One region of the Peribacillus sp. JNUCC41 genome, then DNA from elsewhere that is predicted to be linked to it. Evidence: predicted binding sites of a transcription regulator. Region 1 holds the regulator's gene; the other holds the start of a gene.
What was found. Region 1 encodes CtsR, which represses protease genes until heat stress. Its sites were predicted from a motif close to ATGGTCAATAAAGGTCAAACA; they were not measured.
Positions count from the first base shown of each region.

Region 2: JNUCC41_RS22210 (ATP-dependent Clp protease ATP-binding subunit) is a predicted target of CtsR. The motif match lies at 4,266-4,286, and genes of this name have one in related genera.

Region 1 covers NZ_CP062163.1:1,912,080-1,918,779, reverse strand. Annotated here, with positions in the region: gene clpC (ATP-dependent protease ATP-binding subunit ClpC) at 1-179, opposite strand, end outside; gene JNUCC41_RS09515 (protein-arginine kinase McsB) at 310-1,386, opposite strand; gene JNUCC41_RS09510 (protein-arginine kinase activator protein McsA) at 1,383-1,934, opposite strand; gene JNUCC41_RS09505 (CtsR family transcriptional regulator) at 1,956-2,417, opposite strand; rRNA gene rrf (5S ribosomal RNA) at 2,760-2,875, opposite strand; rRNA gene JNUCC41_RS09495 (23S ribosomal RNA) at 2,940-5,872, opposite strand; rRNA gene JNUCC41_RS09490 (16S ribosomal RNA) at 6,050-6,700, opposite strand, start outside.
Region 2 covers NZ_CP062163.1:4,580,609-4,587,308, reverse strand. Annotated here, with positions in the region: gene JNUCC41_RS22235 (C40 family peptidase) at 1-441, shown strand, start outside; gene JNUCC41_RS22230 (hypothetical protein) at 626-1,318, opposite strand; gene JNUCC41_RS22225 (hypothetical protein) at 1,315-2,055, opposite strand; gene JNUCC41_RS22220 (ATP-binding cassette domain-containing protein) at 2,036-2,938, opposite strand; gene JNUCC41_RS22215 (GntR family transcriptional regulator) at 2,935-3,303, opposite strand; partial or broken gene JNUCC41_RS26910 (transposase) at 3,552-3,665, opposite strand; gene JNUCC41_RS22210 (ATP-dependent Clp protease ATP-binding subunit) at 4,325-6,454, shown strand.

The DNA of each region.
Region 1 (6,700 bases):
ATCTTATCCGGACCCAATCCAAGAGCATATAACGCTTTGGCAGCAATACCATCACCTTCTCGGACAAGGCCCAGTAAAATATGTTCCGTGCCAATATTATTATGACCTAAACGGATTGCCTCTTCTTGGGCTAATGCTAATACTTTCTGGGCTCTTTCAGTAAAACGACCAAACATCATAGGGAATTCCTCCTTAAGAATTTTCGTTTTGAATAAGATTGCTGGCAATTCACTAAGTTATGACAGAAGCTTCTTCTTGCTCCATATCTATTACATGAAATGTGATACTCCCTAAAGAGGTCAATGACCTCTATGAGGAGGAAGATTCCGTAAAATTCAAGCGTTCCCGAATGAGTGCTGCTCTACGGATATCCCTTTCATGGGGTCTTAAAGGGCCACCTGCGTACTTTTGTAAAAATCCCGGCTGCGTCAAAATCATCAGCTCATTTAGAATGCTTTTAGAAATATTCTTTATATACCCAAGATCTATCCCTAATCTAACATCGGAGATACAGGTAGCTGCTTCCTTGGTCTCGATGATGCGGGCATTGGACAAAATCCCATATGAACGGAAAATTCTATCTTCTAATTGTATGTGGGAAGTCCTCGCTAATGCATCCCTCGCTGACCGTTCCTGGGCTATGATTTGTTGCACTACACTTGTTAGATCTTCAACGATATCCCTTTCCGACTTTCCAAGAGTAATTTGATTGGAGATTTGAAAAATATTCCCCAAGGCTTGACTGCCCTCTCCATAAATCCCTCGAACCACCAACCCCAATTGGTTGATAGCCGGTATGATATTATTCATCTGCTGTGTAAGGACAAGGCCTGGCAGATGCATCATGACTGAAGCCCTTAACCCTGTTCCCACATTAGTCGGACAACTTGTTAGGTATCCTCTTTCCTCATCATATGCATAGTCTATGGATTCTTCAATCCAATCGTCAAGAACATTTGCAATCTTTAATGTTTCCTTTAGCTGCAGCCCCGACATTAAACATTGAATACGGAGATGATCCTCTTCGTTTATCATGATACTTATTTCTTCATTTTCCGAAAGGAGACATGCGCTTTTCGCTGAATCTTCAACTAAATGGGGACTTATTAAATGCTTTTCAACGAGAACGCGCTTTTCAAGTGGCTGTAATTGGTCGATTTCTAAAAGTTCCAGTTTTCCAATCTCCGGGGTTACTTCTTCTTCGATCCTTTTTTTGACCAATTCAATGATTTTTTTAGCTTCTTCGTTAGAAAAGGAGGTTGGGAAGGTAAAGTCTTTAAAATTCCTGGCCAGCCGAATCCGCGAACTCAATACAATATCGATTTCCGGCCCTTCGGCACTCATCCAGGAACTCAGGGCGTTTTCTACAAACTTTTCCAAGCTCATAATTCCTCGCCTCCCTCTTGCGCTTCATACCTTTTTTCAAGGGAACGAACCTTATCTCTTACCTCTGCCGCTTTCTCAAACTCCTCTTGATCAATGTGGACCTTTAAAACTTCTTTTAAATCCAAAATTTGCTTTCGAAGATATATGCTGCCACCAATCCTTTTTGGAATTTTCCCTATATGTGCTGTATTGCCGCTGTGAACCCTCTTTAAAATGGGATTTAACTGTTCATTGAACGTTTTATAACATTCGGCACAGCCAAACTTACCAATATGGACAAACTCTTTATAAGATCGATGACAATGCGGGCAACGCCTCTCTTCCGTTTTGGGAAATGCATTTGCCTTTGTCTGTTGAATATTCGACTCCATATTCAACAATCCTGCTAATAAATTATTTATTGAAAAACCAGGTCCACCTGCATCCATAAACATTTCACCTTTTTCTTGGGCACATTTCTCACAAATCATGACTTCTGTCTTTTTTCCATTGATGATTTTGGTGAAGTGCAGGGTAGCAGGCCTTTGATGACATTCTTGGCAAATCAACGTTCATCACCTCTGCCAGTTTCATTTATATTTTAAAGTCGTAAGCATCGCAGTTAAAATTCTTGCCCTAAGCTCATCGCGGTCAGGTAGGTCGATATAAATCACCGATCTATCTATGACACTCATCATTATCTTTGCTTCTCTTTCATTAATGACGTCTTCATTCATCAGCCTTGAAATTACTCCTTCAGCCATCGATTGGGTTACCCTTGAACCAATAAGCGATAATAATTGGTTGATAAGTTGCACGGAATCCTGTGATTCGACTTTCATGATGCGTATATAACCGCCGCCACCACGCTTACTCTCCACAACATAACCTCTCTCGATGGTAAACCTGGTATTGATTACGTAATTGATTTGAGAAGGAACACACTGAAATTTATCTGCTATTTCACTTCTTTTAATCTCTAAGATATCTTTTTGACTTATTTCAAGTACTTGCTTCAAATAAGTTTCGATAACATCAGATATGTTTCTCACTCAGCCTCCTCCATTCTGACTTTGACTATATTTGACTATTATTATACAAGGAATAATGCATTTTGCAACTTAAACGCACTTTCTTTTTCTGTATTATCCATTTTCTCCAAATTATATGTAGTTACATACCCCATTGAACATTAAAATTGAAATATCTTACATAAATACCCTAAAAAGATAAATACAAAACCTGATATTTTCTTCTCTCTTAAGGTTTCACCACTTTTAAATTAGGCCCAATTCAAATAAGGCCAGCCCTATGCTGGCCCTGAAAATAAAAAACCTTTTTTTTAATCACGAACAACAAAAAAAGACCAGCCGGATGGCTGATCTTTTTAAATGGCTTGGCGGCGTCCTACTCTCACAGGGGGAAACCCCCAACTACCATCGGCGCTGAAGAGCTTAACTGCCGTGTTCGGAATGGGAACGGGTGTGACCTCTTCGCTATCGCCACCAAACATAAAAGGAACGTTGTTCCTTCAAAACTAGATAATAAGAAGGTATTTCATTTTTTAAAAAGCGTTGGTTAAGTCCTCGATCTATTAGTATCAGTCAGCTCCACATGTCGCCACGCTTCCACCTCTGACCTATCAACCTGATCATCTTTCAGGGATCTTACTAGCTTGCGCCATGGGAAATCTCATCTTGAGGGGGGCTTCATGCTTAGATGCTTTCAGCACTTATCCCGTCCGCACGTAGCTACCCAGCTATGCCTTTGGCAAGACAACTGGTACACCAGCGGTGCGTCCATCCCGGTCCTCTCGTACTAAGGACAGCTCCTCTCAAATTTCCTGCGCCCGCGACGGATAGGGACCGAACTGTCTCACGACGTTCTGAACCCAGCTCGCGTACCGCTTTAATGGGCGAACAGCCCAACCCTTGGGACCGACTACAGCCCCAGGATGCGATGAGCCGACATCGAGGTGCCAAACCTCCCCGTCGATGTGGACTCTTGGGGGAGATAAGCCTGTTATCCCCGGGGTAGCTTTTATCCGTTGAGCGATGGCCCTTCCATGCGGAACCACCGGATCACTAAGCCCGACTTTCGTCCCTGCTCGACTTGTAGGTCTCGCAGTCAAGCTCCCTTGTGCCTTTACACTCTACGAATGATTTCCAACCATTCTGAGGGAACCTTTGGGCGCCTCCGTTACTCTTTAGGAGGCGACCGCCCCAGTCAAACTGCCCACCTGACACTGTCTCCCACCCCGATAAGGGGCGCGGGTTAGAATTTCAATACAGCCAGGGTAGTATCCCACCAACGCCTCCACCGAAGCTAGCGCTCCGGCTTCTCAGGCTCCTACCTATCCTGTACAAGCTGTACCAAAATTCAATATCAGGCTGCAGTAAAGCTCCACGGGGTCTTTCCGTCCTGTCGCGGGTAACCTGCATCTTCACAGGTACTATAATTTCACCGAGTCTCTCGTTGAGACAGTGCCCAGATCGTTACACCTTTCGTGCGGGTCGGAACTTACCCGACAAGGAATTTCGCTACCTTAGGACCGTTATAGTTACGGCCGCCGTTTACTGGGGCTTCGGTTCAAAGCTTCGCTTGCGCTAACCTCTCCCCTTAACCTTCCAGCACCGGGCAGGTGTCAGCCCCTATACTTCGCCTTGCGGCTTCGCAGAGACCTGTGTTTTTGCTAAACAGTCGCCTGGGCCTATTCACTGCGGCTTTTCTGGGCTATTCACCCTAAAAAGCACCCCTTCTCCCGAAGTTACGGGGTCATTTTGCCGAGTTCCTTAACGAGAGTTCTCTCGCACACCTTAGGATTCTCTCCTCGCCTACCTGTGTCGGTTTGCGGTACGGGCACCTTACATCTCACTAGAGGCTTTTCTTGGCAGCGTGGAATCAGGAACTTCGGTACTATATTTCCCTCGCCATCACAGCTCCGCCTTAATGGAAACGGGATTTGCCTCGTTTCCGGCCTAACTGCTTGGACGCGCATATCCAACAGCGCGCTTACCCTATCCTTCTGCGTCCCCCCATCGTTCAAACGATGTATAGGTGGTACAGGAATATCAACCTGTTGTCCATCGCCTACGCCTTTCGGCCTCGGCTTAGGTCCCGACTAACCCTGAGCGGACGAGCCTTCCTCAGGAAACCTTAGGCATTCGGTGGAAGGGATTCTCACCCTTCTTTCGCTACTCATACCGGCATTCTCACTTCTAAGCGCTCCACCAGTCCTTCCGGTCTGACTTCAACGCCCTTAGAACGCTCTCCTACCACTGACACCCAATGGTGTCAATCCACAGCTTCGGTGATACGTTTAGCCCCGGTACATTTTCGGCGCGGAGTCACTCGACCAGTGAGCTATTACGCACTCTTTAAATGGTGGCTGCTTCTAAGCCAACATCCTGGTTGTCTAAGCAACTCCACATCCTTTTCCACTTAACGTATACTTTGGGACCTTAGCTGGTGGTCTGGGCTGTTTCCCTTTCGACTACGGATCTTATCACTCGCAGTCTGACTCCCAAGAATAAGTATTTGGCATTCGGAGTTTGACTGAATTCGGTAACCCGTTGGGGGCCCCTAGTCCAATCAGTGCTCTACCTCCAATACTCTCATCTTGAGGCTAGCCCTAAAGCTATTTCGGAGAGAACCAGCTATCTCCAGGTTCGATTGGAATTTCTCCGCTACCCACACCTCATCCCCGCACTTTTCAACGTGCGTGGGTTCGGGCCTCCATTCAGTGTTACCTGAACTTCACCCTGGACATGGGTAGATCACCTGGTTTCGGGTCTACGACCTCATACTCATTCGCCCTATTCAGACTCGCTTTCGCTGCGGCTCCGTCTCATCAACTTAACCTCGCATGAAATCGTAACTCGCCGGTTCATTCTACAAAAGGCACGCCATTACCCATTAACGGGCTTTGACTACTTGTAGGCACACGGTTTCAGGATCTATTTCACTCCCCTTCCGGGGTGCTTTTCACCTTTCCCTCACGGTACTGGTTCACTATCGGTCACTAGGGAGTATTTAGCCTTGGGAGATGGTCCTCCCTGCTTCCGACGGGATTTCTCGTGTCCCGCCGTACTCAGGATCCACTCAGGAGGGAACGAAGTTTCAACTACAGGGTTTTTACCTTCTTCGACGGACCTTTCCAGGTCGCTTCATTTACCCCGTTCCTTTGTAACTCCATGTTGAGTGTCCTACAACCCCAAGAGGCAAGCCTCTTGGTTTGGGCTAATTCCGTTTCGCTCGCCGCTACTCAGGAAATCGCGTTTGCTTTCTCTTCCTCCGGGTACTTAGATGTTTCAGTTCCCCGGGTCTGCCTTCAGTACCCTATGTATTCAGGTAAAGATACTGTTCCATTACGAACAGTGGGTTTCCCCATTCGGAAATCTCCGGATCAAAGCTTACTTACAGCTCCCCGAAGCATATCGGTGTTAGTCCCGTCCTTCATCGGCTCCTAGTGCCAAGGCATCCACCGTGCGCCCTTTCTAACTTAACCGTTAAAAAAGATCTTACAGATGCTTTGAAAAAAATTAATTGCCTTCTATCTATTATCTAGTTTTCAAAGAACAATGCAGAAAGAATGACATCACATCGTGATGCTTGTCTTTCCTATTTGAATGAATTACTCATTCAAAACTGAACAAAACAAAAGCGCTCTCGTAATTATCCTTAGAAAGGAGGTGATCCAGCCGCACCTTCCGATACGGCTACCTTGTTACGACTTCACCCCAATCATCTGTCCCACCTTAGGCGGCTGGCTCCATAAAGGTTACCTCACCGACTTCGGGTGTTACAAACTCTCGTGGTGTGACGGGCGGTGTGTACAAGGCCCGGGAACGTATTCACCGCGGCATGCTGATCCGCGATTACTAGCGATTCCGGCTTCATGCAGGCGAGTTGCAGCCTGCAATCCGAACTGAGAATGGCTTTATGGGATTCGCTTACCTTCGCAGGTTTGCAGCCCTTTGTACCATCCATTGTAGCACGTGTGTAGCCCAGGTCATAAGGGGCATGATGATTTGACGTCATCCCCACCTTCCTCCGGTTTGTCACCGGCAGTCACCTTAGAGTGCCCAACTGAATGCTGGCAACTAAGATCAAGGGTTGCGCTCGTTGCGGGACTTAACCCAACATCTCACGACACGAGCTGACGACAACCATGCACCACCTGTCACTCTGTCCCCGAAGGGGAAAGCCCTATCTCTAGGGTTGTCAGAGGATGTCAAGACCTGGTAAGGTTCTTCGCGTTGCTTCGAATTAAACCACATGCTCCACCGCTTGTGCGGGCCCCCGTCAATTCCTTTGAGTTTCAGCCTTGCGGCCG
Region 2 (6,700 bases), 2.7 Mb from region 1:
TTTAAGAAAATTGTCGTTGGATTGTCATTGGCTATCATGCTTGTAACCGCATCTTTTGCTGGGGACCCGGTGGAAGCTGCTTCATATCATACAAAAGCGATTAAAGTGGCTAAAAGTGAATTAGGTACAAAATATAAAATGGGTGGCATTTCTTCTTCAGGATTTGATTGCTCCGGTTTAGTGAAGTATTCATACCAAAAGGCTGGTAAGAATTTACCAAGAACCGCTGCTGACATATATAAAAAAGGAAAGAAAGTTAAAAGTCTGCAAAAAGGTGACTTACTGTTTTTTGCACCAAATAAAGCGAAAAAACCTACACATGTGGCTATATACATAGGAAACAATGAATTCATACACTCATCATCATCTAAAGGAGTTTCATACGCTAAGACCAATAATAGTTATTGGAAGCCAAAGTATATTGGTGCGAAACGTATATAATAGAAGGAAATCAATTTTTTATAAAATACCAAAATGTCTTGTAAACAAAAAGGTTTCAGAATGAGAACATTCCGAAACCTTTTTGTTTTTTTATTGGATTTGAACCCGTTATAGAGAATAGTTGACCTTTACGAGGTCATTATTTAGGTCTTTTCAAAGCGATGAAAACCTCTCACCCATTCGTTTACTTCTCAATAAACTCAAGAAAAACATGATCATCAGCAATTAACTTAAGGTTATCGGGTATTCGTAAATAAACGACTTGGTCGGAACTGAAGGCTGTATCTATGTTCGATTCGCCAGTAAATTGTCGTATTGGAAAATCAGCTTTAGTTATTATTAGATTAATATCTTGTTGTTGAGGAAGATTAATGGTAAGGGTATCATCGATTAACTCGAGATGATACGGCTTCAATATGCTATAAAAATCGTAATCATCTATTATTAATCCATTGCCAAAAATGAAAGCTTCAATCGTGTCATCGTTATTTGTTTTTCTTTCTACAAAAATCTGTGAACCTTCATCATTGCTAGACTCGACCTTTATTATTTGAATTTCGTGATTACTAAAGTTACTTTCTTTCAGTAAATACTTAGCATCAATCTGGTCGATCTCTCCCTTAGTAAGATGCGAATATAAATCACTTAATTCCCGGTCTGTATCCACCACTTTTTCCGTTCCTTTCTGGCTCATCGAATCATCAATGATGAAAGGGACAAAAGCCGTGCCTAGAAGGAGTACGCCAATATAGATGAAGAGAAGCCAGTGAGTTATTTTGGGAGTTGCAAATTTTCCAGCAAACCTAACCATAAAAATGAAAACACCAAAAATAAGAATAATAATGACTATCGGCAATATTGCAGTCAAAACGGTCATCGTCTTACCTCCATTCGATTCAAGATGCTTATAGCAGCTGCAAAAAATACAGCAACCGTTACAACCACTTTGATAATAAATAGAGTAAGCGTCGATTCCATCGTATAAAATGAAAATACATTTACGAGAAAAGGTTCTTTTTGCATTGAGCCCTCAAGAAATAGTGTTCCAAAAAACAAAACAGGAATAAGAATGATAACCAATTTACTTACTTGGACTAGTGTCCCAATAAAGTAGCCAATGGAGGTAACTAAGAAAATATAAAAAATTGTTACGCATAAACCCATAACAAGTTCTTTTAGCCCAGAATGAACGCCATAAATCCGCCCATCAAGAAAAACATAAGCTAAGACTTTTAACAAATTCCCAGACAGAATGGCAGTGATGCTTCCAATGATACTTGCCGTTAATAAAAAGAGAATATTCGCTAGACTACTACTAAGGCGATTGGTTACGAAAGTAAAATCATGATTTCTGTATGGTTTCGCAGTTATTGTAATCGCTGTAACCAAAGCCCAAATCAGGGTGAAACCAATGACTAAATCTGCAGAATAGTATTTTATATTAACACTAATGTTGCTTCCTCCCATTCCAGCTGAGCCAACACCGCCAATTGAAAAGAGAAGTGCTAATAACTGGATTCCAATGAGTGAACTAAAAGCATCTATATTTGCTTTTAACTTAAAAAAGTATTGTTTTTTTACCGTTTCCTTCAAATTAACTTTTGTTAAAGACATCATCAATTCCTCCTTTCGTTTCACTGGTTAAGTAAACACATAAATCACTGGATTTAACGGGTAAGATTTCAATACCTACAATCCGAGCTTTTTTAAGTAAGGACTCAGAAAAGTCATTTTTTACAACTGCATACATCGTATTCACACCTAAGTATTCCTTAAAAAGGATTTCCCTTCCATTTGTTAAATTAAGTACTTCTTCCGTTGCTCCTTTTAATCCGATGGCCCATTCCTTTAAATCAGAGATTGACATTTGGAAATGTTTCTTCCCATCTTTAATGAGTAACACATCTTCCAGTAAATCCTCAATTTCATCCAAGTGATGGCTAGAAAGAATAATTGTACGGGGATAAGCAATATAATCCTTAAGCATTGCTCGATAGAAGTCCTTTCTTACTGCCGCATCCATTCCTGTAGTTGGTTCATCAAAAATTGTTAATGGACAACGGGATGCTAAGCCGATAATCATATTAAAGGTATTTGTTTTTCCTTTCGAAAGCCGGTTGTGATAAGATTTTGGATCAAAAGAAAAATAGTCAAGCAAGCGCTTAGCTAATTTTCTATCCCAATTTGGATAGAAGTTCCCCGCCACTGTTAATATTTCACCAAGTGGTATGGCTGGTGGAAAACTCATTTGGTCGTCTACAAAGATGGAATTTATTGAGACGTTCAGGCTGTTAAATGGTCTTTCAGAAAAAACCTTGACCTGCCCTGACGTTTCTTTGATGAACCCAGCAATAATTTTAAGTAAAGTCGTTTTTCCAACCCCATTTCGCCCAATTAATCCCGTTATTTTATTTTCTTCAATTGAAAAAGAGAGCTCATCTAAAATATTTTTCCTTAAATAAGTTTTCGTTAAATCCGTACATTCAATCACCCTCATTGTTCAGCCTCCTGATTATTTTCCACTTTTATCATTTTGATTAATTCTACTTCACTTATTTGTAACCGATTAGCTTCTAAAACCAACTCACGTACTAATCGCTTCAATGTTTGGTTTTTTCGTTTATAGATGATGATTTCGTTTGCATCAGCGGCGACAAACATACCAAGTCCTCGCTTTTTATACAGGATATTTTCGTCAACCAGAAGATTGAGGCCCTTTGCTGCAGTTGCAGGATTGATCGTATACATTTCAGCTATTTGGTATTGTGAGTAAACCTTTTCGCCACTTTCAAAATGTCCATTTAAAATTTCCGATTCAATCCAATCTGCAATTTGCACATAAATAGGCTTAGTACTATCCATATTTAGAATTGTTTCCACCTCCTCGGACATATAGTGCATTACTGTTGTAATGTAGTATAAAATAATTTGGTACATATTACAATACCTGTTTTTATTTGTATTAAAGAGGAATTACTTCCTTATTAATCTTCTATGGGGGAACACGTTAATTTCTTAGTGAATATTCTTCTAAGCCCGAGACTTCAAACTCTATCCAGTCCCTACGCCCACTAAGGTTTTTAAAGTAGCAGTTTAAGTTTGCGGTAGAGAATCTGTTCAAACAGGTCTGTATCTTTAAAGCGACGCTTGTAATTTTTCTAAAGGCAGAAAAGTGAGGTGCTTTATCATGAAAGCCATAACTTAAGAACCAACGAATAGACCATGTTCATATTTAGCTCTTCAATGTCGGACTCCGTTTTACGGACTAAATGGTTCGCTGGCACATGCTGATCTCACTAAGAATTATGTTTGGAAAGCATCCACATCACCTCAAGCTTAAATATCTATTTAAAAAAAGACTGTTGGCAAAAGGGATTCTATTTAAATTAAAACAAAGTGATTGGAACTGGTGCGCGGGACTCCGCTGGAAAAGCGCGTCACAAGGAGACCCCACAGGCGCAAAGCGAGTGCTCGACGTTCTAATTTTATACCCCTCGAAAAAAGTTGAAGACAAACTCAATTATTTATCCAAGTTTGTCTACAGTTTGCAAAGTCTCTTTCTTGATTTTTTAAAGACTGGATCGGATAGATGATTGCTACTTTCCTGCAAAAAGGATTTTGTTAAGATTAGGATATGTGCTTCCTAAAGTGGGGAATCAATAATGTTTGAATTTGTTAAGGGCATGGAATCTTTTTATTTGACTGAAAATGGATAGTTTAATATGCTTAGCAAACCAAATCGAAGGAATTTCTTTTTTTATTGCAAAAAAATTCCCAGACAAAATTATTGAAAGTCAAAGAAGGTCAAGGTATAATAAAGTCAGAAAGTCAAAGAAGGTCAAAGTTTTATTGTGAATTCATTTTTTAAAAGGAGGAGTACTACATGCTTTGTGAAAAATGTCATGTAAACCAAGCAAATATTCAAGTTCACCTAAATATGAATGGTCAGGAGCATGATGTGAAACTGTGCTCCACTTGTTATAAAGAAGAACGAAACAAACTTGGAGCAGCAATGGGCGGAATGGATACAGGAAAATTCCAATATAATGGATTTCCAAATTCATTCAATCCATTTAATTATAATGATGTACCAAAACCGGATTCAGCTGAACATGGCGAGGATGGAGGATTGCTTGAGGAGTATGGCCGCAATTTGACCGATGCTGCGAAAGCTGGACTTATCGATCCCGTTATCGGAAGAAATGAAGAAATCAAACGTGTCATTGAAGTTCTTAATAGACGCAATAAAAATAATCCCGTTTTAATCGGTGAACCTGGTGTCGGTAAAACAGCCATTGCCGAAGGTCTTGCTTTAGCGATTGTAGAAGGTTCAGTGCCTGTTAAATTACGTAATAAGCTTGTATATATGCTTGATGTAGCGTCCCTTGTTTCGAATACTGGAATTAGAGGGCAATTCGAAGAACGAATGAAGCAATTGATCAGTGAATTGCAGGAAAGAAAAAATGTCATTTTATTCATCGATGAAATTCATCAACTTGTGGGAGCGGGTTCAGCCGAAGGATCAATGGATGCAGGGAATATCTTGAAACCTGCACTTGCACGCGGTGAACTTCAGCTTGTCGGAGCAACAACTTTATCCGAATATAGGAAAATTGAAAAAGATGGTGCCCTTGAAAGACGCTTCCAGCCTGTTCACGTTAATGAGCCGACAACGGCTGAGGCATTGGTCATCTTACATGGTTTAAAAGATAGTTATGAATCTTATCATGGTGTATCATATAGTGAGGAAGCCCTAAAAGCGGCTGTTGAACTCTCGAATCGCTATATTCAAGACCGATTCCTGCCTGATAAGGCAATAGACTTAATGGATGAAGCTGGTTCCAAATTGAACTTGAACATCGAAGACGGCCAGGTAGAAAACATGAAAGAGCGTCTGGCGCAAATTTATAAAGAAAAAGAAATGGCCTTAAAAGAAGAAGCATATGAAAAAGCTGCCCTTCTTCGTGATGAAGAAGAAAAACTGGAAAAGTCCTTGCAGGCTGGGGAAGATGCAATTAAGCCAACCGTTACCGTTGAAGATATTCAAAATATCATCGAACAAAAGACTGGTATACCTGTAGGTAAGCTCCAAGAAGATGAGCAAGATAGAATGGTTCATCTCCAAGAGGAGCTGATGAAAAAAGTAATCGGGCAGCAAGAAGCTGTCAAAAAGGTTTCAAAGGCCGTTCGAAGAAGTCGTGCAGGGTTAAAATCTAAAAATCGTCCTACCGGTTCTTTCCTTTTCGTTGGTCCGACAGGAGTAGGTAAAACCGAATTGGCGAAAACTCTCGCTGAGGAATTGTTCGGGGACAAGGAATCGATGATTCGCCTTGACATGAGTGAATTCATGGAGAAACACAGTGTTTCTAAATTAATCGGTTCTCCTCCTGGATATGTAGGGCATGAGGAAGCTGGACAATTGACGGAAAAAGTTCGCCGCAAACCTTACAGTATCATCCTATTGGATGAAATCGAAAAGGCACATCCGGATGTATTGCATATGTTCCTGCAAATCATGGAAGATGGCCGCTTAACCGACAGTCAAGGGCGGACCGTTACTTTTAAAGATACCGTGATCATCATGACGAGTAACGCTGGGGTCGGTGAGAAACAAAAAGTAATGGGATTCGGTACAAGTTCAGCTGTGGAAGAGGCTTCAATCCTACAATCTTTAGGCAGTTTCTTCAAACCGGAATTCTTGAACCGATTCGATAGCATCATTGAATTCTCGGCATTGAAGAAGGAAGATCTTCTTCAAATCGTTGATATCATGATTCACGAGCTAGAAGAAACCCTTGCTGCAAATGGTTTATCCTTAGATGTAACGAATGAAGCGAAACAAAGGCTGATTGAACTCGGATATCACCCAGCTTTCGGGGCGAGACCGCTCCGCCGTGTACTTCAAGAACAGCTCGAAGACGGCATCACTGACTTTATCTTTGAGCAGCCTGAAGTTAAGAACTTCACTGCAATTGTTGAGGATGCCTCTGTGAAAATTATTAAAACACCATAAAGAGTACTAGAAATGCCTCCAAGACCGTAAAACTGTTATGGAGGCATTTTTTTTATTTTTATAAAATGATAGATAAGGTTCTGCTAAATGACCTATAGCTTTCGATTATTAAATGTAGATTTCTGAATTTTCGACATATTTTGCTGATTGAATGTTTTGATGGGAAACGCCTGTGGAACATAACATGAGGGAAGTTTCGTTTATGATTATAAATATTAATAATTCCTGTTCTAAAATGGGAATTTC